DNA from 3 places in the Streptomyces sp. NBC_00390 genome. Region 2 is predicted to be linked to each of the others. Evidence: riboswitches for the same ligand, from Rfam matches in the RefSeq annotation. Region 2 holds a riboswitch; each other region holds the start of a gene.
The links. A riboswitch is a leader RNA that binds a small molecule or an ion and turns the genes downstream of it on or off. The one in region 2 is predicted to bind cobalamin.
Positions count from the first base shown of each region.

Region 1: another riboswitch for cobalamin. It lies ahead of OHS70_RS26325 (prenyltransferase/squalene oxidase repeat-containing protein); the one in region 2 lies ahead of OHS70_RS12150 (ribonucleoside-diphosphate reductase subunit alpha).
Region 3: another riboswitch for cobalamin. It lies ahead of OHS70_RS28925 (cobalamin biosynthesis protein); the one in region 2 lies ahead of OHS70_RS12150 (ribonucleoside-diphosphate reductase subunit alpha).

Region 1 covers NZ_CP107945.1:5,969,224-5,978,678, forward strand. The annotation lists gene OHS70_RS26295 (excinuclease ABC subunit UvrA) at 1-158, opposite strand, end outside; gene OHS70_RS26300 (transglycosylase SLT domain-containing protein) at 372-779, opposite strand; gene OHS70_RS26305 (ECF transporter S component) at 1,078-1,908, opposite strand; gene OHS70_RS26310 (ABC transporter ATP-binding protein) at 1,905-3,728, opposite strand; gene OHS70_RS26315 (energy-coupling factor transporter transmembrane component T) at 3,725-5,050, opposite strand; gene OHS70_RS26320 (SCO2322 family protein) at 5,047-5,679, opposite strand; gene OHS70_RS26325 (prenyltransferase/squalene oxidase repeat-containing protein) at 5,679-6,911, opposite strand; cobalamin riboswitch at 6,986-7,145, opposite strand; gene OHS70_RS26330 (MBL fold metallo-hydrolase) at 7,196-8,230, opposite strand; gene OHS70_RS26335 (AfsR/SARP family transcriptional regulator) at 8,515-9,455, opposite strand, start outside.
Region 2 covers NZ_CP107945.1:2,912,446-2,921,900, forward strand. The annotation lists gene OHS70_RS12140 (DUF3311 domain-containing protein) at 191-481, shown strand; gene mctP (monocarboxylate uptake permease MctP) at 478-2,106, shown strand; cobalamin riboswitch at 2,243-2,367, shown strand; gene OHS70_RS12150 (ribonucleoside-diphosphate reductase subunit alpha) at 2,505-4,895, shown strand; gene OHS70_RS12155 (ribonucleotide-diphosphate reductase subunit beta) at 4,895-5,965, shown strand; gene OHS70_RS12160 (D-Ala-D-Ala carboxypeptidase family metallohydrolase) at 6,023-6,760, opposite strand; gene def (peptide deformylase) at 6,939-7,580, opposite strand; gene OHS70_RS12170 (tetratricopeptide repeat protein) at 7,663-8,643, opposite strand; gene OHS70_RS12175 (HD-GYP domain-containing protein) at 8,762-9,455, opposite strand, start outside.
Region 3 covers NZ_CP107945.1:6,541,162-6,550,616, reverse strand. The annotation lists gene OHS70_RS28950 (hypothetical protein) at 1-571, opposite strand, end outside; gene OHS70_RS28945 (alpha/beta hydrolase) at 683-1,810, opposite strand; gene OHS70_RS28940 (class II aldolase/adducin family protein) at 2,331-3,005, opposite strand; gene OHS70_RS28935 (inorganic phosphate transporter) at 3,251-4,498, shown strand; gene OHS70_RS28930 (hypothetical protein) at 4,511-4,732, shown strand; cobalamin riboswitch at 4,915-5,059, shown strand; gene OHS70_RS28925 (cobalamin biosynthesis protein) at 5,168-6,157, shown strand; gene OHS70_RS28920 (cobyric acid synthase) at 6,154-7,677, shown strand; gene OHS70_RS28915 (putative cobaltochelatase) at 7,871-9,455, shown strand, end outside.

The DNA.
Region 1 (9,455 bases), 3.1 Mb from region 2:
CCCGACCCGGAGACTCCGGTGAACACCGTCAGCCGGCGCTTCGGGATCTCGATGCTGACGTCCTTGAGGTTGTTCTCGCGCGCGCCGTGCACGCGGATCAGGCCGTGGCTGTCGGCAGTGTGCGGCGCAGGCGACTGCGGGTTCGTCCTCGTGGCCATGCTCTTCGTGTCTCCGTCCGTTGGGCGGGACCGCCTTCGCGGTCTCCGTCTCCATGGCGGTCACGCTAGCCGTGGCTCGGCACCGGTGCTTCTCGATTCCTGATCCGTCCGGTCACCTGTTTCGTCAGCACGCTTTCGAGGAGGGCCACGGAAGGCGAAGGGGCCCCGAAGCGACGTATCGCTGCGGGGCCCCTTCGAAGGGTTACCGGCGGCTTAGTACCAGTGGTTGGCCTGCCAGAAGTTCCAGGCGCCGCACGGGCTGCCGTAGCGCTCGTTCATGTACTCCAGACCCCACTTGATCTGCGTCTTGGGGTTGGTCTTCCAGTCGGCGCCGGCCGAGGCCATCTTGCCGCCGGGCAGGGCCTGGACCAGGCCGTAGGCGCCGGAGGACGGGTTGGACGCCGTGTGGTTCCAGTTCGACTCGTGCTCCACGATCTTGTCGAAGCACTGGAACTGCGTGGCGGGCATCATCTGCTTGGCGATCTGCTGGGGAGTGGCGGTCGCGGCCGAGGCCGTCGACGTCGTCCCCATGACCGCACCGGCCGCACCGAGGAGCACGGCGGTACCGGCGACGACGGACTTCTTGCGGGCAGTGAAGCGGGTGATCAGCGAGCGGGACAAGGTGATGCCTAACGTTCGGGGTCGGTTCTGTCGCGAGGGGCGGGCCGAGCCGGGCTCGTGTGCTGGGCTTCGAGGCCCTGCTTCCCTTGCGACGAGAACAGTTGTAGCCGGGGCGGCGGAGCTCGCGCCGTGACCGGGCTCACCCGTATATACGAGGCGAACGGGGTAGGAGGGGTCTAAGGCCCAAATGGTGTATGTAGTGCTTTTCGCCAGGTCGGAGGGTGTTTTGAGGGGCCTTTCGGCCCCCTGCTCCGACTACTAGGTCCGATCGTCGGGGGCCTGGGCCCTGTGGGGTGCCTCACCCCTCAGAGGAGGGTTTCGGGGCCTCGAATGTGACCTGGGCCTCGAAGGCGGCACGGCGGGTGGCGCGGCGCAGTGCCTTCAGGAGCGTGGCGCCGAGGGTGAGGGTCAGGGCGACGGTGAGCACCGCCCGCCCCAGGTCCCAGCCGAGCGAGGTCGCCAGGCAGTAGGCGAGGAAACGCACCAGGTTCTCCTGCACCGGGTCATCGGCGTCGAAGGCGATCCCGGAGGACAGCCCGCCGATGTACGTCCAGCCCTGCAGATTCATGACCGTGCCGTACGCGAAGGCCGCGACCGCCCCGTACGCGGCGAGCATCAGCAGCTCCGCACGACCGCGCAGCCGCTCCGGTCCGGGCAGCAGCCCGGCGCCCATGGTGAACCAGCCCATGGAGAGCATCTGGAACGGCATCCACGGCCCCACCCCGCCGGTGAGCAGCGCGGACGCGAACATGGTGACCGCGCCGAGCACGAAGCCGAAGCCGGGACCGAGAACCCGGCCGCTGAGCACCATCAGGAAGAACATGGGCTCAAGCCCCGCGGTGCCCGCGCCGAGCGGTCTGAGCGCGGCCCCGACCGCGGCCAGCACCCCGAGCATCGCCACGGCCTTGGCGTCCATGCCGGTGTCTGCGATCGTCGCGACGACGACGCCGACGAGGAGCGGCAGCAGGGCGGCGAACAGCCAGGGGGCGTCCTCGTCATGTGCGGTGACCGTCGCACCGGGGTCCGCGAGCAGCGGCCAGCCGAAGGCGATCACCCCGATCGCGGTGATGAGGACGAGCGCGGCGATCGAGCGGGGGCCGAGGCGGACGGGACGCGTTCGTGTGCTCACAGCGCGTCCCTGACCTGGGAGACGGTCAGCCAGGGCTGAGGAGCGAGGATCTTGCTGACCTGGGGTGCGAAGGCGGGGGAGGAGACGACGACCTCGGACGTCGGGCCGTCGGCGACGATCTCGCCGTCGGCCAGGATGACCACGCGGTGGGCGAGCTCGGCCGCCAGCTCCACGTCGTGGGTGGCCAGCACGATGGCGTGGCCGCCGTCGGCCAGGCCCCGCAGTACGGAGACGAGGCGGGCCTTGGCCGCGTAGTCCAGGCCTCGGGTCGGCTCGTCGAGCAGGAGCAGCGGGGGGCGGCCGGTCAGCACGACGGCCAGGGCGAGGGCGAGGCGCTGCCCCTCGGAGAGGTCGCGGGGGTGGATGGCGTCCTGCACGCCGGGCAGCAGCTCGCCGACGAGCGCGCGGCACGATCCGGGCTCGGCGCCGGCGTCCGCGTCGGCGGCGGCGCACTCGGCGCCGACGGTGTCCGCGTAGAGCAGGTCCCGCGGCTCCTGCGGCACGAGCCCGACCTGCCGGATCAGCTCGCGGGGCGCCGTCCGGTGGGGTGTGCGGCCGCCGACGGTCACGCTGCCGGAGGTGGGCTCGACCATGCCGACGAGTGAGGAGAGCAGGGTGGACTTCCCGGCCCCGTTGCGGCCCATGAGGGCGATGGTCTCGCCGGGGGCAACGGTGAGGGTCACGTCACGGAGGGCCTCGATGCGGGCCCGGCGGACGGCGAGGCGGGTGACGGTGGCGATCCGGCCGCCGACCGGGCCGCTCGTTTCCGGCGACTGCGCGTCGGTCGCGGGTGCGGCGTCGTGCGAGGCCGCCCGCCGCCTGAAGAGCCACCCCGAGCGCGCCCGGGCACGTATGGACGTGCTCCCGGGGGCGGGAGCCGGGGCCTGGGCCGACGCGCCGACGGCCGGCGGAGCCGCTGCCCGCGAGCCGTCGGCCGGACGGGCAGGGGCCTGCGGCGTGGCCCCGGAAGGCACGGCCCCCGGTATGACGTCTCCCGGAGCGACGCCCTCCAAGCGTTCCCTCAGCGCACCCGCGCTGCGCCGCGCGTCCCGCACCGACAGCGGCAGCGGATCCCACCCCGCCAGCCTGCCCAGCGCCACCACCGGCGGATGCACCGGCGACTGCGCCATGATCTCCGCCGGGGCGCCGGTCACCGGGGGCAGGCCCGGGCCCGGGAGCAGCACCACCCGGTCCGCGTACTGCACCACCCGTTCCAGACGGTGCTCGGCCATCAGCACCGTCGTGCCGAGGTCGTGGACCAGGCGCTGGAGCACCGCCAGCACCTCCTCCGCCGCAGCGGGGTCCAGCGCGGACGTCGGCTCGTCGAGGACGAGCACCTTGGGGTGCGGGGTCAGCACCGAGCCGATCGCGACCCGTTGCTGCTGGCCGCCGGAGAGCGTCGCGATCGGGCGGTCGCGCAGGTCGGCCAGGCCCAGCAGGTCCAGGGTCTCCTCGACCCGTCGGCGCATCACGTCCGGGGCGAGGCCCAGCGACTCCATGCCGTACGCGAGCTCGTCCTCGACCGTGTCGGTGACGAAGTGCGCGAGCGGGTCCTGGCCCACCGTGCCGATGAGGTCGGCGAGTTCGCGGGGCTTGTGGGTGCGGGTGTCGCGGCCGTCGACCGTGACCCGGCCGCGCAGCGTGCCGCCCGTGAAATGCGGGACCAGCCCGGAGACGGCCCCCAGCAGAGTCGACTTGCCGACTCCCGACGGTCCGACGAGCAGCACCAACTCGCCCTCGGGCACGGTCAGATCGACGCCGCTGATCGTGGGCGCGCCGGCGTCGCGGTACGTCACCGACACATCGTCGAAGCGGATCACGGGGTCGACTCCTCGGGTCCTGCGGGAGCGGTGGGTACGGGGGCGACGAACGCCGGCAGCAGGCCGATCAGCACGGACAGCGCGGGCCACAGCGGCAGTGTCGGGGCGATGAGCGGTACGACGCCGGGGTGCAGCGCCTGCGGGTCCTGGACGTTCGCCTGGATCATCAGGGCCGCGACCGCCACGCCGGAGGCGGCGACCAGCCAGGACCGTACGCCCCACCGGTCGGGTCGGTAGCGGGTGCGTACGGAGCGGCGGCCGCCGAGCCGCAGGCCCGCGACGGCGGCGAGGAGCCCGGTGATCAGCAGCGGCACCCCGTAGGCGGCGCCCGCCGCCGCGAGCAGTCCGTACGAGCCCGCGCACACACCGAGCAGCCCGCCGAGAGTGAGGACGGTGGTGGTGCGGCGTACGGCGGGCGGGACCTCGGCGGTGCGCCCGTAGCCGCGCGCGTCCATCGACGCGGCGACCGCGACCGAACGCTCCAGCGCGCCTTCCAGCACCGGCAGGGCGATCTGTGCGACGGCCCTGATGCCTCCGGTGGGGCGGCCGCGCAGCCGGCGTGCGGTGCGCAGCCGGAAGACGTCGGCGACCAGGTTGGGTGCGAAGGTCATGGCGACGACGACGGCGACGCCGGCCTCGTACAGCGCGCCGGGAAGGGACTTGAGCAGCCGGGCGGGGTTGGCGAGGGCGTTGGCGGCGCCGACGCAGATGAGGAGAGTGGCGAGCTTGGCCCCGTCGTACAGCGCGAACACCAGCTGCTCCGCGTGCACGCGCCCGCCGATCCGTACCCCCTGCGCCCAGTCGGGCAAGGGCACTTCGGGAAGCGTGAGCAGCGGGTGCGTGCCCGCGATGGGGGAGCCGAGCGCGACGGAGAAGACCACGCGGACGGCGATGACGAACAGCCCGAGCTTGACGAACGCACCGTAGGACCGGGCCCAGGGAGCGTCGGTGCGGCGGGCCGCCACGACGTACCCGGCGACGCCGACGAGCAGTCCGAGCAGCAGCGGATTCGCGGTCCGCGACGCGCCCACGGCAAGCCCGAGCGCCCACACCCACCAGGCCCCGGCATGCAGGGCGTTGCTGCGAGTGGCCTCGGGCGCGCGCAGCCGGCCGAGGAGACGACCGCCCGGGTAGCCGCCGACCCAGGTCCCGGCAGAGGAGGAGCGGCTCGTGCCTGCGCGCCGCGTGCGCCCGGCCGAGCTGTCGGCCGCGGGCGGAAGTGCATCCGCGACGCGCCCGCTGGTGGAAACGGCCTCGCGCTGCGCGGCCCGGCGCGCCGGGCCGGACGGGTCGTGCGGCCTTGGGGCAGGCGCAGGCGTCATGGGGTGCGCCGGCGGCGGGACTGCCACAGTGCCGCCACGCCCAGACCCAGTACCGCCGCGATGCCCGCCACGACACCGAGCGACGGGCCGCCGCCCGAGTCGTCCTTCGCATCCCGTGACGGGGGCTCCTGCGCCGAGACCTGCTCGCCGCAGCCCGACTTCGGGTAGCCGGAGATCGCGCACAGCAGCGCCTGGCTGTTGTAGCGCAGCGGTTTCGCCACCGCCGCGAGCGCCTCCGCGCTCGTCGCGCCGTCTGCGACCTGCGCGCACGCCGTGCGCAGCGCGGGCGGGGCCTCGCCCTGAGGGGCGTCGCCCGCCGTGCCGGGGTCGATGACGAGCGCGATCCGCTTCGTGCCGGCCTTCGCCGGGGTCTTCGCGCATATCGCCGCGAAGTCCGGGCCCCGGCGCGGCTGCGCCGAGTCCCCGCTGTCCTCGCTCACCGAGAACCGGAACCCGTTCACGGACCCGTCGGCGGGCTGCGCCGTGGCCGGGCCCTCGGTGGCGTACGTCCACTTCGCCCCGCTGCTCTGCCAGAACGACCAGTAGCGGTAGCCGGCCGCCTGTGCGGGCGCAGCGCTCAGCACCGTGAGGACGGCGCCGAGCACGAGCACCAGGAAACGCGTGCGCATCACTGCCGCGGCTTCCTGCGGCCGCTGATCAGGAAGCCGGCGCCGACACTGGCGACGAAGATCGCGCCCACGATCCACCACATGGACAGGGACTCGGACTCCTCACCCTTCTTCTCGTCACGCGAGGAGGGGGCGGGCGACGGCGACGCCTTCTTCGGCGCGGGGCCCGTCGCGTTGAGCGCGGTCACCAGGTTCTGGCCGCCGAAGTCGGCCGGGTCGGCGCCGGCCGCGTGAGCCGCGAAGATCAGCTGGGCATAGGCGGCGGGGCCGCTCTCCTTGGCCCAGGCGGAAGCGTTCTGCTCCAGCCACGTCAGCGGCTTCTTCGCCTGCTCGGTCAGGCCCTGTGCGGTCAGTGCGACGACCGCGTCCGCCGTGTTCCCGAAGTCCGGCTCGGGCGCCGAGTCCTCGGCGCCCGGCATCGGCGGCGTGTTGAAGTACCCGGTCTTGGCAAGCCCGTTCGCGAGGTACGCCGCACCGTTGTGGGCCGCGCCCTCGATCGTCGTCGCCTTCTCGCAGGCCGTGCCCTTGCCGTCCTTCGTGCCCGCCGTCACGACGAGGCCCTTGCCGTGCGCGCCGAGCACCGCGGCAGCGGTGGAGTCGGCGACGATGCCGGGGCTCTTGACCTGGTACACGAACGCCCCGCCGTCCTTGCCGCCGCACGGCTTGGCGAACGTCAGGAGCGCGTCGTACGGAGTCTTGCCGCCCTTCGACGTCACGTCGGCCGGCCCCAGACCGGCCGCGGCGAGCGCGCCGATGACGATGGAGGTGGAGTTCGCGTCGGAGGCCCCGCCCGGGTTGTAGCCCCAGCCGCCGTCCTTGTTCTGTACGGACTTCAGCCAGCCGACCGTCTTGTCCACGGCGGCGTCCTGCCCGCCGAGCGCGGCGAGCGCCTGCACGGCGGCGGCGCTCGCGTTGGTGTCCAGCGGAAGCTTGGCGTCGCACGCCTTCGCCGCGTCGGCACGGTACGAGGGGAAGCCGCCGTCCGCGCACTGCTGCCCGGTCAGCCAGTCCACGGCCGCCTCGGCGGGCACGAAACCGGCCGTGTCCTGGGCGAGCAGCGCCAGCGACTGCCGCCAGACACCGTCGTACGTGGGGTCGCCCGTGCCGTACAGGCCGGACGGCAGCGCGGCGGACGGGGTGGGGCTCGGCGCGGCGAAGGCGGCCGGTACCACCGCCAGTCCGAGCACGGCGGAGACGGCGAGTGCTGCTGCGCAGCGGCGAACGGTGGTCATGGCGGGTGGTGCCTCTCCTGCTTCAGGGCCGGGCGCAGGCACACTGAGGCACCAGGCTCGGCTCCGTATCCCTCGACGGTGCCGGCCACCGGGCGGGTCCCGGTGGGCACGAGCCGGTCATGAACGCGTACGAGGCATTCCGACTCACCGCCGGTGACGGCGGCTCACGGTTGCGGGTCAGTGCCGGATTTGCACCGGCTTCCCCCCGTACGGGCATGATGACGACATGGTTACTGTACCGGCCGGTCACCGGGCGGCGGCGGGGCGCAGGTCACAGGGCAAGGTCACGGTTCGGACGCCACGTACAGGTCGGGTGCGCTGCCCGGCACCGCCTCCGCGCGGCCGAGCTTCACGAGCCTGCGCAGATGGGCCTCCGCCTCCGAGACCGCGATGTTGCGCGAGCCGTAGGGGATCTCGTCCCAAGGCCGGTTCCACTCCATCCGCTCGGCGACCTGCCACGGGGTGAGCGGCCGCGCCAGCAGGGCGAGCAGGCCGGCCAGGCGCTCCTCGTGGTGGACGAGCAGCTCCCTGACCCGGCCGGCCGCATCGGTGAAGGCGTGCTGGTGCGCGGGGAGCACCTCGGCGGGGGCGAGGCGGCCGATGCGCTCGAGCGAGTCGAGGTAGTCGCCGAGGGGGTCGGTGACGGTGGCGTCGTCCGGGTCCTCGTACAGGCCGATGTGCGGGGTGATCTCGGGGAGGAGATGGTCGCCGGAGAAGAGCCGGCCGTTGCCGGCGAGCCGGGCCGGATGGGTCTCCTCGAGGTGCAGGCAGACATGGCCGGGGGTGTGGCCGGGGGTCCATAGGGCGCGCAGCCTGCGGCCGGCGAGGCCGAGCAGCTCGCCAGGGACGATCTCCCGGTCGGGCAGGGCCGCGCGCAGCCCGGGGAGGCTGCCCGTGTGCCCGGCGGCGCGGGCGGCGTGCAGCGGGGCGGTGTGCTCCTCGGGGGCGCCGGCGCGGGTGAGCTTGTCGGCCAGGTAGTCGAGCCACAGCCCCGGCTCGGCCTCCCGGGTGCGGCGCACCACCATGGCGTCGGCGGCGTGCATCGCGATCCAGGCGCCGGACGCCTCCCGGACCCGCCCGGACAGGCCGTGGTGGTCGGGGTGGTGGTGGGTGACGACGACACCGTGGACCTCGGCGACCGAGGTGCCGCACGCGGTCAGGCCGGCGGTGAGGGTGTCCCAGGACGCGGGGTCGTCCCAGCCGGTGTCGATGAGGACGGGTCCGCGGTCGGTGTCGAGCAGATGGACCAGGGTGTGCCCGAGGGGGTTGTCCGGAATGGGCACCCGGAGGGAGCGCACGCCACCGCCGTGGTCGGTCACGTGGGGGTCGGTCGTCCGGGTGGTGGAGGAACGGCCTTCCGGCGCGCTCGTCCGTTCGCCTCTCGGCTCGTGTCCCGCTTCGTCCTTCGTCGACGGCACGCCCGTTGCCCCCCTGTGGTCACGTGGAACTGATGCACCGTCAGGATGGCGTGCGGGGGCGCCGCAGGGAAGCCCTTGCGGAAATGTCCGCAAGGGGTGAACCGGCTCCGGCCGGCCTGCCGCAGTCTCCGTCGAAGTTCCACCATTCGGGTCCTCGGCCGCACCGGCCGGGAACCTGCGCGCAGTTACCGGCCGGTGACGCCCGGCGTCCCGCCGGTGACACCGGCCCACTCACTGTCCACCTCCGCCAGCGAAGCCCGTAACTGCTCCTGCAGCTGCGGGTGTTCTGCCGCTCGCTCCAGGGCCAGTGCCGCACGGAACTCCCGTCGTGCCCGTGCCGCCGCTCCTGCCGCCGCGTACGACTGACCCAGGCGGCGGCGGATCTCCATCTCGAGCCGCGTGCGGTGCGGCTCCGAACGCCGCGAGATGCCCGCGTGCAGCGCCAGCGCCTGGCGATGGCGGCGTTCCGCCTCCGCAAGGTCGTCCGCGACCGATCCCAGCCGTGTCAGCGTCAACGCCAGCAACAGCGGGTCGCCGGCCTCACGCAGCAGTTCCTCACCCCGCAGCAGCACCGCCCGCGCCTCCGCCCGTTCGCCGAGCGCCGCATGCCCGTCCGCAAGGGAGAGCAGGCGCTGACTGATCGGCATCGGGCGGCCGTTGCGCTCCGCCGCGGCGAGCGCCGCCCGCGCGTCGGCAAACGCTGTTTGCACCTCCCCCCGCATGAAGCGGCTCATCGACCGCATCGCCAGCGCCAGCGACACTCCCCACTCGTCGCCGGCCCGTTCCAGGACCGGCAGCACCTCGTCGGTGGTGGCCGCCACCGCGTCGTACCGCCCCGGCAGGAAGTCCTGGATGGCCAGACCGAGCAGAGGCTGGGCCGCCAATGTCTCGTCGCCGCTCTCGCGGGCGCACTCCAGCCCCTGCCGGAACCAGTCCCCACCCTGCGCGGTCCGGCCCTGTTGGTAGTCCAGCAGCCCGAGCGACGCCGTCACCAGGACCCGCAGCGCAGGGTCCCCGGTCCGCTCCGCGGCTTGCAGCGCCGTCGTCAGCGCCGCACGTCCCTCGTCGTAGCGGTCGTGGTGGAGGAAGTAGTCCCGCAGCGCCACCCCCAGCTGTGTCGCCAGAA
Region 2 (9,455 bases):
CCGCCGTCAACCGCATGGCGCCGCAACAAACGTTGCGGCGCTATGTCGCGTTTCCCCCTCCGTGCCCGGAGCCTGGACACAGTCGTTGCCGTACCGATATACGGACAGGGGGTGACTCGCTTCAAAACCCTCGCCTACATTTCCCTGCGCGTTACAGGTACAGCTGATCAGCAAGGGGACGGAGACAACGATGTCCGCAGTGCCCGAGGCGCCCGATGCGCCCGAACCGCCACAAGCGCCCGAAGCAAGGCAACCCGCCGTCACACCGGTGCGGGTGGTCATTGCCCTCTGCCTCCTCGCGCCCTTCGTGGCCATGCTCTGGGTGAGCTCCTACGCGAAGGTCGAGCCGACGTTCATCGGCATGCCGTTCTTCTACTGGTACCAGATGTTCTGGGTCCTGCTGTCGACCGCGCTGACGATGGTCGCGTACCAGCTGTGGCAGCGTGACCAGCGCGCCCGCAAGGGAGGTGCGTCGCAGTGAAGAACGACGTGAACGGCGTCGCACTCGGCGTCTTCATCTTCTTCTTCGTGGCCGTCACGGTCATGGGCTTTCTGGCCTCGCGCTGGCGCAAGGCCGAGAACGAGCACAGCCTCGACGAATGGGGCCTGGGTGGCCGGTCGTTCGGCACCTGGGTGACCTGGTTCCTGCTCGGCGGCGACCTGTACACCGCCTACACCTTCGTCGCCGTCCCGGCGGCCATCTACGCGGCCGGCGCGGCCGGCTTCTTCGCCGTGCCGTACACGATCCTCGTCTACCCGCTGATCTTCACCTTCCTGCCGCGGCTGTGGTCGGTGTCGCACAAGCACGGCTATGTGACGACCTCGGACTTCGTACGCGGGCGCTTCGGTTCGAAGGGTCTCTCGCTTGCGGTCGCCGTCACGGGCATTCTGGCGACGATGCCGTACATCGCACTGCAGCTCGTCGGTATCCAGGCGGTGCTCGACGTCATGGGCGTCGGCGGCGGCGAGACCACCAACTGGTTCGTCAAGGACCTGCCGCTGCTGATCGCGTTCGGCGTGCTCGCGGCCTACACGTACTCCTCCGGACTGCGTGCACCCGCGCTCATCGCCTTCGTCAAGGACACCCTGATCTACATCGTCATCGCGGTGGCGATCATCTACATCCCGATCAAGCTGGGCGGCTTCGACGAGATCTTCGCCAGTGCCGGCGAGAAGTTCGCGACCATCAACGAGTCGACCGGCAAGCCGACCGGTGCACTGGTACCGGGCGACCTGGGCCAGTGGGGTTACGCCACGCTGGCGCTCGGCTCGGCGCTCGCGCTCTTCATGTACCCGCACTCGATCACCGCGACCCTGTCCTCGCGCAGCCGCGAGGTGATCCGCCGCAACACCACGATCCTGCCGCTGTACTCCCTGATGCTGGGCCTGCTCGCGCTGCTCGGCTTCATGGCCATCGCCGCCGGTGTGAAGGTGGCCAACGGCCAGCTGGCGATTCCGCAGCTGTTCGAGGACATGTTCCCCGACTGGTTCGCCGGTGTGGCCTTCGCGGCCATCGGCATCGGCGCGCTCGTACCGGCGGCGATCATGTCGATCGCCGCGGCCAACCTTTTCACCAGGAACATCTACAAGGACTTCATCAAGCCCGATGCGACCCCGGCGCAGGAGACCAAGGTCTCCAAGCTGGTCTCGCTGCTGGTGAAGGTCGGCGCGCTGGTCTTCGTCCTGACCATGGACAAGACCGTCGCGATCAACTTCCAGCTGCTGGGCGGCATATGGATCCTGCAGACCTTCCCGGCCCTGGTCGGCGGTCTGTTCACCCGCTGGTTCCACCGCTGGGCGCTGATCGCCGGCTGGGCGGTCGGCATGGTCTACGGCACCTGGACCGCGTACGGCGTCGCGACCCCGGCCCAGAAGCACTTCGGCGGCTCGTCCGATGTCATCCCCGGCATCGGTGAGATCGGCTACATCGGCCTCACCGCGTTCGTGCTGAACGTCGTCGTCACCGTGGTCCTCACCTTCGTCCTGCGGGCGGCCAAGGCCCCCGACGGCGTCGACGAGACCAGCCCGTCCGACTACACGGCGGACGCGGGTGACCCGGGCGTCCAGGCCGAACTCCCGCCGGCCACAGCGGGCGCCGGTCACTGACCGACCGACCGCCAACGAGCAGCGGGCCGCCGGGAAACCGGCGGCCCGCTCTCGTCAACGACGAGAGCAAAGCGGGCAACAACCTACCCACCGACACAACATGTGGTGGGTGACGCAACGGGCCGCCCCCACATGTATGCTCATGCTCGCTGTCGCCGCAGGGGAATCCGGTGCGAATCCGGAACTGTCCCGCAACGGTGTGATGTGGTGCACTTTGCCGCGCCCACAAGTCCGAGGACCTGCCGACGGTGCATCCGGTTCGACCGACCCGGGTGCCAAGACGTCCGGGTCTCGCGGTTGGGCCGGTGGACGCCGTGCACGGTGCTGCCCGCTGCGGCACGTACGCCGCACGGCCTTCCCCTCCCCCGCCGGTCCGGAACCGAGCGAGGGAGCACCACGTGACGATCGCGCCGGCCGATCCGGCCTCAGGCACCGTCGAGCAGACGGCCGACGGCCCCGGGACCGCGCTCCTGCGGCTCCTGACCGAGCTCACGGCCGACCTGCCCGACACCGACCCCGGCAGGGTCGCCGCCGCCGCGCTGCGCGGCCGGCACGCCGGGTCCGACGAGGCCGAACTGCGCTCCCTCGCCACCGACGCCGCCGCCGGACTGATCTCCGAGGACCCCGCCTACTCCCGGCTCGCCGCCCGGCTGCTGACCCGCACGATCGCCGAAGAGGCCGCCGGGCAGGGCGCGGTGTGCTTCTCCGCATCGGTCGCCGTGGGGCACCGCGAAGGCCTGATCGCCGACCGGACGGCCGAGTTCGTGACGCGGCACATGGCCCGCCTCGACGACCTGATCGACCAGGGCGCCGACGACCGGTTCGGCTACTTCGGGCTGCGCACCCTCTACAGCCGCTATCTGCTGCGCCACCCGATCACCCGTCAGGTGATCGAGACCCCACAGCACTTCATGCTGCGCGTGGCCGCCGGGCTCGCCGAGGACACCACGTCCGACGGCGCGAGGGGGGCCCGTGCCCTGGACGAAGTCGCCGCGCTCTACGGACTGATGAGCCGGCTCGACTACCTCCCCTCCTCCCCCACGCTCTTCAACTCCGGCACCCGCCACCCGCAGATGTCGTCCTGCTATCTGCTGGACTCGCCGCTCGACGAGCTCGACTCGATCTACGACCGGTACCACCAGGTCGCCCGCCTCTCCAAGCACGCCGGCGGCATCGGGCTCTCGTACTCCCGTATCCGCGCCCGCGGTTCCCTGATCCGCGGCACCAACGGGCACTCCAACGGCATCGTGCCGTTCCTGAAGACCCTCGACGCCTCGGTCGCCGCGGTGAACCAGGGCGGCCGGCGCAAGGGCGCGGCCGCCATCTACCTCGAGACCTGGCACGCGGACATCGAGGAGTTCCTCGAGCTGCGGGACAACACCGGTGAGGACGCGCGGCGTACGCACAACCTGAACCTCGCGCACTGGGTCCCCGACGAGTTCATGCGCCGCGTCGAGGCGGACGCCGACTGGTCGCTGTTCTCGCCCGCCGACGTACCCGGGCTGGTCGACCTGTGGGGCGAGGAGTTCGACACCGCCTACCGCGAGGCCGAGGCAGCGGGCCTGGCCCGCAGGACCATCGCGGCACGCGACCTGTACGGCCGGATGATGCGCACCCTCGCCCAGACCGGCAACGGCTGGATGACCTTCAAGGACGCGTCCAACCGCACCGCCAACCAGACCGCCGAGCCGGGCCGCGTCGTCCACTCCTCGAACCTGTGCACCGAGATCCTCGAGGTCACGGACGACGGCGAGACAGCCGTGTGCAACCTCGGCTCGGTCAACCTCGGTGCGTTCGTCCTCGCGTCCGGCGACCTCGACTGGCAGCGCCTCGACGAGACCGTCCGCACCGCCGTGACCTTCCTGGACCGGGTCGTCGACATCAACTTCTACCCGACCGAGCAGGCCGGGCGTTCCAACGCGAGGTGGCGGCCGGTGGGCCTGGGCGCGATGGGCCTGCAGGACGTCTTCTTCAAGCTCCGGCTGCCGTTCGACTCGGCCGCGGCCAAGGCGCTCTCCACGAAGATCGCCGAGCGGATCATGCTGGCGGCGTACGAGGCCTCCTGCGACCTCGCCGAGCGCAACGGCCTGCTGCCGGCGTGGTCCGAGACCCGTACGGCACGCGGCGTACTGCACCCCGACCACTACGGTGTCGAGCTCAACTGGCCCGAGCGGTGGGACGCGCTGCGGGAGCGTATCGCCACGGTCGGCATGCGCAACTCGCTCCTGCTCGCCATCGCCCCGACCGCGACGATCGCCTCGATCGCGGGCGTGTACGAGTGCATCGAGCCGCAGGTCTCCAACCTCTTCAAGCGAGAGACACTCAGCGGCGAGTTCCTGCAGGTCAACTCCTACCTCGTGGAGGAGCTCAAGCAGCTCGGCGTCTGGGACACCCAGACCCGCGAGGCCCTGCGCGACTCCAACGGTTCGGTGCAGGACTTCACCTGGGTGCCGGCCGAGGTGCGGGCCCTGTACCGCACGGCATGGGAGATCCCGCAGCGTGGCCTGATCGACATGGCAGCGGCGCGGACACCGTTCCTGGACCAGAGCCAGTCGCTGAACCTGTTCCTGGAGACGCCCACCATCGGCAAGCTCAGCTCGATGTACGCGTACGCCTGGAAGCAGGGCCTGAAGACGACGTACTACCTGCGCTCACGCCCCGCGACCCGGATCGCGCGCGCCGCGTCCGGCACGGCCCCTGCCACCATCCACGTCCAGCAGGCGGCCCCCGACGCCGATGCGATCGCCTGCTCCCTTGAGAACCCCGAGTCCTGCGAGGCCTGCCAGTAATGACCCCCCACCCGTCGCCCGACCACCACCCCTCAACGACGGCGCTGAGCGCCGACACCTCCCGGACTCCGAAGAACCTGCTCGACCCGGGCTTCGAACTCACCCTCCGCCCGATGCGCTACCCGGACTTCTACGAGCGGTACCGGGACGCGATCAAGAACACCTGGACCGTGGAGGAGGTCGACCTCCACTCCGACGTCGCCGACCTCGCCAAGCTCTCCCCCGGCGAGCAGCACATGATCGGCCGCCTGGTCGCGTTCTTCGCGACGGGCGACTCGATCGTGGCGAACAACCTGGTGCTCACCCTCTACAAGCACATCAACTCCCCGGAGGCGCGGCTGTATCTGTCGCGCCAGCTGTTCGAGGAGGCCGTGCACGTCCAGTTCTATCTGACGCTGCTCGACACCTACCTCCCCGACCCGGACGACCGCACTGCGGCCTTCGCGGCGGTCGAGAACATCCCGTCCATCCGGGAGAAGGCGGAGTTCTGCTTCAAGTGGATGGACTCGGTCGAGAGCATCGACCGACTGGAGTCGAAGGCCGACCGCCGCCGCTTCCTGCTGAACCTGATCTGCTTCGCGGCCTGCATCGAGGGCCTCTTCTTCTACGGCGCGTTCGCGTACGTGTACTGGTTCCGCTCGCGGGGCCTGCTGCACGGTCTGGCGACCGGAACGAACTGGGTGTTCCGTGACGAAACGATGCACATGAACTTCGCCTTCGAAGTCGTGGACACCGTCCGCAAGGAAGAGCCGGAGCTGTTCGACGACGAACTGGAGCAGCAGGTCAAGGACATGCTGAAGGAGGCCGTCGAGGCGGAGCTCCAGTTCGGCCGCGATCTGTGCGGTGACGGCCTGCCGGGCATGAACACCGAATCGATGCGCGAGTACCTCCAGTGCGTCGCCGACCAGCGGCTCACCCGGCTGGGCTTCACCTCGGTATACGGCTCGCAGAACCCGTTCTCCTTCATGGAGCTGCAGGGCGTCCAGGAGCTGACGAACTTCTTCGAGCGCCGCCCGTCGGCGTACCAGGTCGCCGTCGAGGGCTCAGTGGATCTGGACGAGGACTTCTGACCGGACGGATGAGCGTGCCGGGGGTCACGGCCGATGTCGTGGGCCCCCGGCGCAGGCTCAGATGCCGCAGCTGGACGCCGACCAGAAGCGGCTCGCCCGGTGGTCGACATGCGTATGGTCGTTGTGGCCCGGGTAGCCGGGGCCCAGGATGCCGTTGAAGCCGTGGTTGCGGGCCTGCTGGGCCAGCTTGCACAGCGAGTGCGGGCCGGCTCCAAGGTCGGCCGCGTCACCGTACAGATGCCGGCTGCTCGTCGCGCCGCCGACCGCGTCGTTGCAGGCGTGCGAGCGGAAACCGCTGGTCACGGTGATGGGATGGTCGCCCAGTGCGTGCCGCAGGGCTTCCAGTTTCCACATCGTGCGCAGGGCATTGGACTTGGCCGTCGCCGCGCTCACCGCGCCGCCCGCCCACGTGGTGTTGCAGTCGTTGAGTTCGGCGTAACTGAAGTGGATCGGCGTGCAGTCGTTGTCCTGGAGTGCGTAGATCCTGTCGAAGGTGGCGGGGCCGGCCACACCGTCGGCGGCGAGGCCGTAGGCGGACTGGAAGCGTCTGACGGCGGCGGTGGTCGCCGGACCGTAGTCTCCGTCGACAGCGAGGACGGCGCCGGAGCCGGGGTGGCCCGCGACGCGGATCTGGAGCTGGGTGACGTCGGCGCCGGATGCGCCCTGGGAGAGGGTGCGCGACCAGGTGTAGCAGCCGTCGGCCTGGGCGGTGCCGGCGGTCGCCATGATCCCGGCCGATGTTGCAGCCATGAGCATGACAACAGACAGCAGGAGTCGTGCGGTACGTCGGAACATCGAGCCTCCATACCGTGAAAGCGGTGTACGCCAGAGAGTGGCGGGCCGGTTGACGCGCGTCAACAGCCCCTGTCCCAACGTCATTTGTCCGCCCAATGACGCTCTGCCGACACCCAGGGCCGAGCACGCACCAGGGCCCCGCTCGTGCCGAGCGGGGCCCTGGTGCGTGACGGTGAGGTCAGTCGTTGGCGACGACCGGGTAGCGCGGGGTGCCCTCGGCCATCTGCCGCAGCGCGTCCTTGCGGTCGCGCTTGGAGAGCCGGTCGATGTACAGGTACCCGTACAGATGGTCCGTCTCGTGCTGCAGACACCGCGCGAAGTACCCGGTGCCGCGCACCTTGATCGGGTTGCCCTCGGCGTCCTGACCGCGCACCACCGCATAGTCGGGACGGGCCAGCGACGCGTACGCCGTCGGCACGGACAGACAGCCCTCGTTCGAGTCGTCGAGCACGCGCTCCTGCGGCGCCAGCTCCTCAAGCACCGGGTTGCACACCACGCCCGTGTGACGGACGCCCTCGTCGTCCGGGCAGTCGTAGACGAAGACCTTCAGGTCCACGCCGATCTGGTTCGCGGCCAGGCCCACGCCCTCCGCCGCGCGCTGGCTGGCGAACATGTCGTCGATCAGCGCGGCGAGCTTGTCGTCGAACTCGGTGACGTCCTTGCACTCCTTGTGGAGCACGGGGTTGCCGACGACCGTGATCGGTCGCGCGGTGCCGCGCTCGCGGTACGCCTGCTCGCGCTCCTCGCAGTTCTCCGTGTCCACGACGAAACCATCGTTGATCTGCTGGTCCGTCTCCTGCTGCGACTGCTGCGACGCCATGTCAGCCGTACGCCCTTCTCACTACCCGTTGCCCGACCCGTTGACCGGTCACTCCTGTGTCCCTACAGCCTACGGGCAGTGGTCAGCAGACTTCCTCGAGATCCCGCCACTCCCTGGAATCGGGACTGTCCGCCACCCAGCCGTCCAGCAGTCCCCGCACGAGCCCCGCCGGCGCCGCGATCCCGCACTCGCGCTCCGGCGACCACAGATCGCCTGCCGTGCGGTGGCCCAGCGGCCCGGGATGACCGGGCTCACTGTGGTCGTGCGGGTCGAGGTGCTCCCCCTCGCCCTCGGCGCTCGGCATCCGGCTCTCGGAGCAGGCCCGGCACAGCAGCCGCACCGACGAGGACCAGTCCTCGGCGGCGAAGCCTGCGTCGGCGGCCAGCCGCTCCAGGGCGTCCCGGTCGGCCTCGGACCCGGCCTCCAGCAGCACCACCCACGTGGGCACGGGCGACGGCGCCCACAGCTCGATCTCGTCGAAGACGGGGTACGAGGGCCCCGCGCTGGTGATCCGCTCGCCGTTCGGCACACCGTCGTGGAGCACCACCTCGCCCCAGCGCCGACCGGAGGACGGCAGCGGGATGGACAGCACCTCTATCCGGGCCGGGTCGAGCCTGCGGCCCCACACCACCTCCGCCTCGCCCTCGGGCGAGAGGCGGACGGCGGCGCTGCCCAGGTCCATGCCGACGGGCTCGCCGTTCGGAGCGGCGGATCCGGGGACCTTGAGCCCGTACGCCTGCCAGGCACGGCGGGCGAGCGGCCAGTCCTGCAGGGCGGTGGCGGCGATGCCCACGTTCCACCAGTCCGGGGCGCCGGTCTCCTTGTCGAGCAGGGCGACGGCTCGCAGCCCGGCGGCCCGGGCCTGCTCCCAGTCGTGCCGGAACTTGTGCAGCAGGGCGAGATTGAACCAGGACTCCGACAGCCACGGCTCGAGGTCCGCGGCCCGTGTCAGCAGGGCACCCGCGTCCTCGTACCGGCCGTCGCCGATCAGCGTGAACGCGCGGTCGGTGGCCTGCCGCCACGAGGCGGAGGGCCGATGCCGTACCTTCCCGAAGATCCTCACGATTCCCGCCTGCCGGTCGCTCGGGTCACTGCCCCCGGACGCATGCCTGTGCGCCTGCTTGTGTGCCTTCTTTCGCATCCAACCATGCCCGGTCACAGGCTCGCTCATTACCCATGGGTTACCCAGGTGGGAGCGGGGCCAGACCGCCTCGGGCAAGGACTCTGGCAAGGGATTCGACGACCTCCGGCTGATAGTCGTGCCCGGTCCCGAGCCGCAGCCGCTCGAGGGCGGTGAGCACCCCGCCCGCACTTCCTCCGCTGCCCCCGGTCAGATCGTCGTATGCGTTGACGGCCCGGACGATCCGTGCCGGCAACGGCTGCTCCCGGTACGGGTCGGCCTGCTGCTCCACCACCACGGCGACCGCGGCGGGAGCACCGGTCTGGCGGACCACGGCCCCGCCGAGCAGCGCGATCCGCCGCTGCTCGGCGGCCGGGAGGGCAGCGGTCGCCCCGTCCGCGACCGGGTCGACCAGCGAGAGCTGCCCGATGTCGTGCATCAGGGCCGCGTACTCCAGCACGGTCAGCTCAGGACCGGACAGGCCCATCTCACGTCCGACGGCGGTGCTGAGCGCGGCGACGCGACGGGCGTGGCCGGGCCTGGTGTATCCGGCGATCTCGGTCGCGCGGGCGAGCGAGGTGATGGTCTGGCGATACGTGGTCCTCACCGCCGCGTATCTGCGGAACGACAGGTGCGTCAGGAGCAACGGCACACAGAACACGGGCAGCGCCCACAGCCCGGCGACGGCCACCGCGAGCGCCATGACGGCGCCGGTGGCGCAGACGGCCGAGCCGATACCGAGCAGGGCGCGGAGC
Region 3 (9,455 bases), 3.6 Mb from region 2:
GATCCAGCAGGGCCGGTACGAGCACGGGGCCGTCCGAGAGCTGAAGGAGGGAGAGCACCTGGGGCACGGCCTCGACGACCTCGGCCACCGCGGTGGGCGCGATGTCCTCGGGAGCGGGGTGGACCAGCGACCAGGCGTCGAAGAGGGCGACCCAGCCGCGCAGCACGGCCATGTCGTCGCGGTCCCAGGCGCGCAGCCGCCAGCCGGGGCGCACCGTGTCGCCGTGCAGCTCGACCAGGCCGGCGAGACGGGCGCGGTCCCAGCCGGCCCGGACCTGGTGGGGTGTCAGTTCCAAAGCGGCCGCGGCGCGTTCCCGCGTGCGGTCGGTGAGCGGGGCGGTGCTGGGGTCGCGCTCGACGGCCGCCCAGCGGGCGATGCGTACGGCGTCGGCGAGGACCGCCCTGGCCTGGCGGGCCAGCTCCGCCGGGGCGGGCGTGCCCTCGGGCGGCCTGGTGGCCGGCCGGGTGCGCCGGGTCGTCACGGCCCGTCGTGCAGTGGCCAGGGACCGCGGGCGGACAAGACGGAGTCTGGAGTTGCGCGCCAATTGCTCATCAGGCTTTCGGGACGTCACGGGGTGCAGTCTTCCCGTTGACGGCCCGAAAGCCCAAACGGAACCGGCGCGGCCGGGCCCGGCAGGCGCCCCACCGGGGACGAAAGGGACAAGAGGGGAGCGTACCGGTGTCTACATCAACGGGGTGAGGAAGCGGCGCAGGGCCTCCTCGTAGCGGGTCGGCCCGGCGTTCCACATGGCGGCGTGCGGGGCGTTCGGGACCGGGTGAAGGCTGACCAGCTCCGGCCGCCGGGCGGCCAGTTCCTGGGAGGGCTCCCATGGGGCAATGATGTCGTCCGGCCCGTGGAAGATCAGCGTCGGCACCCTCAGGGCGTCCGGGTCGGCGGCCTGGAGCAGCCGGTCGCCGTGCAGACCGGTCCTGCCCTGTGCCGCTCTGACCGCGAGCGGCAGCAGCACGGCGGGGGTGCGGCGGGCAGCGGCCAGGGTGCGCAGGGTGGTCTGCCAGTCGAGCACCGGGGAATCCAGGACGAGTCCGCTGATCCGGTCGCGCAGCGCCGAATTGGCCGCGGCGTACAGGGCCATCGAGGCGCCGGTGGACCAGCCGTGGACGACGACACGCTCGGCGCCGTGGCGAACGGCGTGGCGGACGGCCGCGTCCAGGTCGCGCCACTCGGAGTCGCCGAGATGACCGAGCCCGTCCGGCGGCCGGGGAGCGCCGGCATCGCCGCGATATGCCAGGTCGAGGACCGGGAACTGGTAGGAGTGCAGGAACTCGAGGACGTTCAGAGGGTGTTCGCGGGTGGTGCCCAGACCGTGCACGGTGATGACCCAGGTGGTACGGGCACCGGGGACGAACCAGGCGGGCAGCGCACCCAGTTCGCCGGGGACGAGGACCTCGGCGTGGTCGATGCCGAGCGCGTCGGCCGGGGCACCGCTGTGCAGCTGAGGAGTGAGGCGGACCTTGTCGCCCCGCTCGAGGCCGTCACCGGTGACGCGTACCAGGTGGCGTACGACGGTGTCCGGGGCATGGGGGACGTGGTCGAGCACCTGCCCCACGACGGCATGGACGCCGGAGCCTGCGAGTCCGTAGGTGCCGGGGCGAAGCGAGGCCAGGCTGCGGGTCAGGGTGATGCGGTCGCCTTCGGTCTCGTGCACGGTGAGCCGGGGGTCACCGGGCAGGGGTTTCCCGACCGGAGCCTTGAGCGCGGCGTTGCTCGCGTAGCGGCCGGCCGCTATCGCTGCCGCGCCGACGCCGAGCAGAGTGGTGACGGCCGCTGCCGTCGCTGTTGCCGCGCGCACCCGTCCAGTGTCGGCAGCCACGGGCCACGCTGCCAGTGGAGGGGCGTGCGGGACGGCGTACGGGTGGGCCGCGGTCACCGGGCCGGCGCCGGACGGCGTACCGCTTGACGGGCCTCTGCACGGTGCCGCCGCCCCTGGCCGACGGACCCGGCGCACCCCCACCCCCTCGGGCAAGCGCCACCGGCCGCAAGGCCGCCTGCCGGCAAGTGGCCCGACCCGGCCAGGCGCACCCGGCCGCGAGGCGGTCACCGACAGAAGCCCCGCCCCTCTCCGGCGAGCGGGCGCAGGCCGCAAGGCCGCCTCCCGGCGACAGACCGCCCCGACCCGGCCAGGAGCAGCGGCCGCCGACAGCGCCCCGGCCCCTCCGGCGAACGCCCTCCCGACTCCGGCCCTTCCGGCAACAGGCCCGACCCGGCCCGGCCCGGCACACCCCGCCCCCGCGTCATGGTCGCCGGGCACCGGACCGGCCGGCACCGGTCCCCACCTCGGTCCAGGGCCCCCGACGCGAGGCCGGTCGCCGTCAGTGGCGGGGCTGGCCGTAGCCCTTCAGCTGGTCGGACACCTCATTCAGCTGCCCTTCGGACAGCAGCGTGGGCGAGAGTCCCGGCACGGACGACGCGGTCAGCCAGAGGCGGCACATCCACTCCAGCTGGGCCGTGCGGTCGTATGCCTGGTCGAGGGAGTCGCCGTAGGTGACGGTTCCGTGGTTCTGCAGCAGGCACGCGCTGCGGTCGCGCAGGGCCTCGCGCATGTTCCGGGCGAGCTCCTCGGTGCCGTACAGGGCGTAGCGGGCGACGCGTACGGGGCCGCCGAGTGCGGCGGTCATGTAGTGGATGGTCGGGAGCTCGGGGACGAGGGTGGAGACCGCGGTGGCATGCACGGCGTGGGTGTGCACCACGGCGCCTGCGCCGGTATGGCGGTACACCTCAAGATGCAGCGGCAGCTCGCTGGTGGGCGCCAGGTCGCCGAAGAGCCGGCCGCCGTCGAGATCGACACCGACGGCGTCCGCGGGGGTGAGCCTGTCGTAGGGGACCCCGCTCGGGGTGACAAGGACGGTCTCCCCGACCCGTACCGAGACATTGCCCGAGGTGCCGACCACCAGACCCTCGGCCGCCGTCCTGCGGGCGGTTGTCACGAGGTCCCGCCATGCCCGGTCGATCGCGTCCTGCGCGTCCTGCCGCCCCTGTTCCGTCATGTGACGATCCTCTCAGTCACCGGCAGCCGGCGGAGGCGTGCACCGGGGCACCACGATCGCCCGCACGGGGCCCGTTTCGAACGGATTCCACGGGCTTTCGGCGACCGCAGCCGAGCCCCACCTTCATAAGCGGAACCACTTCTACTCACTTGCGGACACTGCACCGCCGGGCCCAGTTCACCTTCCGTTCATCCAGGTTGCCTACGGTCGGCCAGCCAATGACGTCAAACGATTGCCTGGGTTAAATGGAACACATCACACTGCTGCTCGCGATCGTGATCGTGACAGCTCTCGTGTTCGATTTCACGAACGGTTTCCACGACACCGCCAACGCGATGGCGACGACCATCTCGACCGGCGCACTGAAGCCCAAGACGGCGGTCGCCATGTCCGCCGTGCTCAACCTCGTCGGTGCTTTCATGTCGGTGGAGGTCGCCAAGACGATCTCCAGCGGTCTCGTCGACGACTCAGGCATCACGCCGGAAGTCATCTTCGCGGCGCTCGTCGGCGCCATTCTCTGGAATCTGATGACCTGGCTGGTCGGTCTGCCCTCCAGCTCGTCCCACGCACTCATGGGCGGTCTGATCGGCGCCACGGTCGCATCGGTCGGCTTCGGTGGCGTCAACGGAAGCGTCGTCGTCACCAAGGTGCTGATACCGGCCATCGCCGCCCCGCTCGTCGCGGGCATCGGCGCGATGGTGGCCACCCGGCTGACGTACAAGCTCGGCAAGAACGCCGACGCCGGCGCCACCGCCAAGGGCTACCGCGCCGGCCAGATCACCTCGGCCGGTCTCGTCTCCCTCGCGCACGGCACGAACGACGCCCAGAAGACGATGGGCATCATCACGCTGGCCCTCGTCGCCGGCAATGTGATCGCCCCGGGTTCCAACCCCCCGCTGTGGGTCATCGTCTCCGCCGGTCTCGCGATCGCGCTCGGCACGTACCTCGGCGGCTGGCGCATCATCCGCACCATGGGCAAGGGCCTCACCGACCTCCAGCCGCAGCAGGGCTTCGCCGCCCAGACCAGCGCGGCCAGCGTCATCCTCGCCTCCTCCAACCTCGGTTTCTCCCTGTCGACCACGCACTCGTGCTCCGGCGCGGTGATGGGCGCGGGCCTCGGCCGCAAGGGCGGGGTCGTCCGCTGGTCCACCGCGACCCGGATGTTCGTCGCCTGGGGTCTGACCCTTCCGGCCGCAGGCCTCGTCGCGGCGGGCTCGGAATTCGTCACCCAGCAGGGTGACTGGGGTGTCGCGACCGTCGCCGCCTTCCTGATCGCCTCCTGTGTCGCGATCTGGTTCATCTCCCGCCGCCAGGTCATCGACCACAACAACGTCAACGACATCGAGGCCGACGAGCCCGCGGGCGTCGTCACCACCGCCATCGCGGCCGTCATCCCGCCCCCCGCGGGGACCCCCGCGCAGGACATCAAGACCACCATCCCCGCCCCGGCCGCTCCCCCGGCCGAGCCGGCCGGCAGCCCGGCCTCGGTGTAAGGAATCAGCAGTATGAAAATCGACTGGGCAGCTCTCGGCTCCGTCTTCGGCGTGAGTCTCCTCGCCACCGTCGCTCTGGTGGGCCTGTTCACCCTGGGCGTCGTGGGCCTGAGCAAGCAGGAGGCCGCGGCCTCCGGCGGCGGGTCCGCGGCACTGGCCCGCACCGGCGCCTACGCCTGCTTCGCACTCTGCGCCGCGGCCGTGGCGTACGGGATCTATCTGATCGTCAGCTGACGGCAGCGCACGTGCAGTGAAGGCCGGTCACGGTCCACCCCCGGGTGGACCGTGACCGGCCTTTCCGTCGTCGGCGCATGCCCCGGCACCCGCCTCGGCGCGAGGTTCGGTGCAGGGCGGGGTGCAGTGCCCGGTGTGGGGCTCGGCACACTGTCCCGCCGCAGGTCAAGGGTGAGTTGACGGGCGTTCGCGCGCGTGGTGGACTGCCGGGGCCATCTACGGCGGCAGCAGAGGAAGTCCGGTGCGAATCCGGCGCGGTCCCGCCACTGTCACCCGGGGAGCAGTCCCCGGGGAGCCAGGAACTCTCACCGCCGGTCACGTCGAACCAGGGCGCGGACCCTGAGTGAGGACTCATCGCCATGTCTGGCTGCGGTTCAGCCGTGTCCGCCCGGTCCGTCCGCGGGCAGATCCACCGCGCAAGGGGTCGCTGAACCCATGCGTGCCGACCGTGTATTCGTGTACGGCGCCACCGCGGGCCTCGTCGTCGATCTGCTGCTCGGCGATCCCCGCCGGGGACACCCCGTCGCCGCCTTCGGGCGCGCCGCGGGCGCCGTCGAACATGTCCTGTGGCGTGACCACCGGGGCCGCGGCGCGCTGCACACCGCGGTGTGCGCCGGAGGTGCCGTCGCCCTGGGCGCGCTGGCAGCCCGGGCCGCGCGCCGTTCCCGTACCGCGTCCGTCGCCCTGACCGCCGCCGCCACCTGGGCCGTCGTCGGCGGCACCACGCTCGGCCGCGAGGCGCGGGCCATCGGGGGCGCGCTCGCCGCCGGGGACGTAGAGGTCGCGCGCGAGCGGCTGCCGCATCTGTGCGGACGCGATCCCCACTCCCTGGACGAGCAGCAGATCGCCCGTGCCGTGGTCGAATCCGTGGCCGAGAACACCTCCGACGCGGTCGTCGGCGCCCTGGTGTGGGGCGCGCTCGCGGGAGTGCCGGGCCTGGTGGGCTTCCGGGCGGTGAACACCCTGGACGCGATGGTGGGGCACAAGTCGCCGCGGTACCTCAGGTTCGGGTGGGCGTCGGCGCGCCTGGACGATCTGGTCGGCTGGCCGGGGGCACGGCTCACCGCCGGGCTCGCGGTCGTCGCCGGCGGCGATCCGCGCGGAGCCGTGCGGGCATGGCGGGCCGACGCCGCGAAGCATCCGAGCCCCAACGCGGGCCCGGTCGAGGCGGCGTTCGCCGGGGCGCTCGGCGTACGGCTGGGCGGGACCCTGTCGTACGGCGGCCGGACCGAGCACCGCCCGGTGCTGGGCGGCTCCGGGCGGCCGGTGGAGTTCGCGGACATCGAGCGGGCTGTGCGGCTGTCGCGGCGGGTCGGTGTGCTGGCTCTCGCAGTCGGCGCGGGCGTCCGCCTGGCGTACGGAGCGGCGCCGGCCGCCCGCGCCGAGAGGGCGGGGCGCCGCGGTGCCGGGAAGGGGCGGGGATGAGCGGGAGCGCACGCAGAGGCGGGGGCCTGCTGGTCGCGGGCACCACGTCGGACGCGGGCAAGAGTGTCGTCACCGCCGGTATCTGCCGGTGGCTGGTACGGCAGGGCGTGAAGGTCGCGCCCTTCAAGGGCCAGAACATGTCGCTCAATTCGTTCGTGACCCGCGAGGGGGCGGAGATCGGGCGGGCCCAGGCCATGCAGGCCCAGGCCGCGCGTGTGGAGCCCAGCGCGCTGATGAACCCCGTGCTCCTGAAGCCGGGCAGCGACCGCTCCAGCCAGGTGGTGCTGATGGGCAAGCCGGTCGGCGAGCTGAGCGCCCGCGGCTACCACGGAGGCAGACAGCGCGAGCTGTTCGAGCCCGTCATGGCGTGCCTGGAGGAGCTGCGGGGCACGTATGACGCCGTGATCTGCGAGGGGGCGGGCAGCCCGGCCGAGATCAATCTGCGGCGCACGGACATCGTGAACATGGGCATCGCGCGGGCGGCCCGGCTGCCGGTGCTGGTGGTCGGGGACATCGACCGGGGCGGGGTGTTCGCGCAGTTCTTCGGTACGACGGCGCTGCTGGCGCCGGAGGACCAGGAGCTGATCGCGGGCTATCTCGTGAACAAGTTCCGCGGCGATGTGACCCTTCTGGAGCCCGGCCTGGACATGCTGCTCGGGCTGACCGGACGGCGGACGTTCGGTGTGCTGCCGTACGCGCACGGGCTCGGCATCGACGAGGAGGACGGGCTGCGGGTGTCCCTGCGGGGCGCCGTGCGCGAGTCGGTGGTCGCGCCGCCGTTCGGCGAGGACGTGCTGCGGGTCGCCGTGTGCGCGGTGCCGTTGATGTCCAACTTCACGGACGTGGACGCGCTGGCGGCCGAACCGGGCGTGGTGGTGCGGTTCGTGGACCGTGCCGAGGAGCTCGTCGACGCCGACCTCGTGGTCGTGCCCGGCACGCGCGGGACGGTGAGGGCGCTCGGCTGGCTGCGTGAGCGGGGACTCGCCGACGCGATCGGGCGGCGCGCGGCGGCGGGCCTGCCGGTGCTCGGCATCTGCGGCGGCTTCCAGGCGCTGGGTGAACGCATCGAGGACGACGTCGAGTCGAAGGCCGGGGAGGTCGAGGGGCTCGGACTGCTGCCGGTACGGGTACGGTTCGCGCCCGGGAAGACCCTGGCCAGACCGGTGGGCGAGGCTCTCGGCGAACGGGTCGAGGGGTACGAGATCCACCACGGCGTCGCCGAAGTCCTCGGCGGCGAACCCTTCTTGGACGGGTGCCGGGTGGGATCCGTGTGGGGCACCCACTGGCACGGTTCGCTGGAGAGCGACGCCTTCCGGCGGGCGTTCCTGCGGGACGTGGCCGCGGCGGCGGGGCGCCGGTTCGTGCCCGCGCCCGACACGAGCTTCGGCTCGCTGCGCGAGGAACAGCTGGACCGGCTCGGCGACCTGATCGAGGAGCATGCCGACACGGACGCGCTGCTGCGGCTGATCGACCAGGGGCCCCCGGCCGGGCTGCCGTTCATTGCGCCGGGTGCGCCGTGAGGCGGGGGCGGGCCATGCGTCCCGGGGACACCGCCCCCGTTCGCGGTGTCCCGGCACACGCGGGGAACGCGGAGCCCGTACGGCCGTGCTCTTCACCGTCCCGGGCACATCCGCGCCAGTGCCTCGTCGTCTCCTGGCGCAGCACCCCTGACACGCCCGATCACAGCACGTCCCTCGAAGGGGGTACTCGTTAATGGCATCGGTCCCTTACCCGTTCACCGCAGTCGTCGGCATGGACGACATGCGGCTGAGTCTGCTGCTCAATGCCGTCTCACCGGCCATCGGCGGTGTACTCGTCCGCGGCGAGAAGGGCACCGCGAAGTCGACGATCGTGCGCGGGCTCACAGCGTTGCTGCCTCCCATGGACGTCGTCAGCGGCTGCCGCTTCTCCTGCGACCCGGCTGCGCCCGACCTCACCTGCCCTGACGGGCCACACGAGGTCGGACCGGGGGCGAGAAGGCCGACAGCGATGGTCGAGCTGCCGGTCGGCGCGTCGGAGGACCGGCTCGTCGGTGCGCTGGACATCGAGCGGGCGCTGGCGGACGGCGTGAAGGCCTTCGAGCCGGGCCTGCTGGCCGGCGCGCACCGCGGGATCCTGTACGTCGACGAAGTCAATCTGCTCCATGACCATCTGGTCGACCTTCTGCTGGACGCCGCTGCGATGGGCGCCTCGTACGTGGAGCGTGAAGGCGTCTCCGTACGGCACGCCTCGCGCTTCCTCCTCGTCGGGACCATGAACCCCGAAGAGGGCGAGCTGCGGCCGCAGTTGCTGGACCGGTTCGGACTGACGGTGGAGGTCGCCGCGTCGCGGGACCCGGACCAGCGGGTGGAGGTCGTGCGGCGCAGGCTCGCGTACGACGACGACTCCGCCGCCTTCGCGGCGCGCTGGGCGGACGAGGAGACGGCGCTGCGCGACCGCATCGTGGCCGCACGGGAGCTGCTGCCCACCGTGCGGCTCGGTGATGTGGTGCTGCGTCAGATCGCTGCGACCTGTGCGGCGTTCGAGGTGGACGGCATGCGCGCGGACATCGTGATGGCCCGGACGGCGACGGCGCTGGCGGCGTGGGCGGGGCGTACGGACGTCGCGGAGGAGGACGTTCGCCAGGCGGCGCTGCTGGCGCTGCCGCACCGCAGGCGGCGGGCTCCGTTCGACGCACCGGGCCTCGACGAGGACAAGCTCGACGAGACGCTGGAGCAGTTCGGCGAGGACGAGGCCGACCCGGATCCGGAGCCCGATCCGGACCCCGGTCCGGACGGAGACGGCCCGGACGGCGGCCCGGACGGCGGCGGCGGGCTGCCCCCGCAGAGCAGCGGCCCGGACGCACCGGCGGCCACCGAGCCGCCGCCCGCGGACCCTGCGGACGCGGACGCTCCCGCCCCGCTCCCCGGTGCCGGGAGCGGTGAGCAGCAGCCCGTGCGCGCCGCGGAGCCTTTCCGCACGAAGGTGCTGAGTGTGCCGGGTCTCGGGGAGGGCGCGGCCGGGCGCCGTTCACGGGCGCGTACCGAGCACGGCCGCACGACCGGCTCCCGTCGGCCCCAAGGCGCGCTCACCAAGCTGCATCTGGCGGCGACGGTGCAGGCCGCCGCGCCCCATCAGCGGGCGCGCGGGCGCAGCGGTCCCGGCCTGCTGGTCCGCCGTGACGACCTGCGCCAGGCGACCCGCGAGGGGCGCGAGGGGAACCTGGTGCTGTTCGTGGTGGACGCGTCGGGGTCGATGGCGGCGCGGCAGCGGATGAGCGCGGTGAAGGGCGCGGTGCTGTCGCTGCTGCTGGACGCCT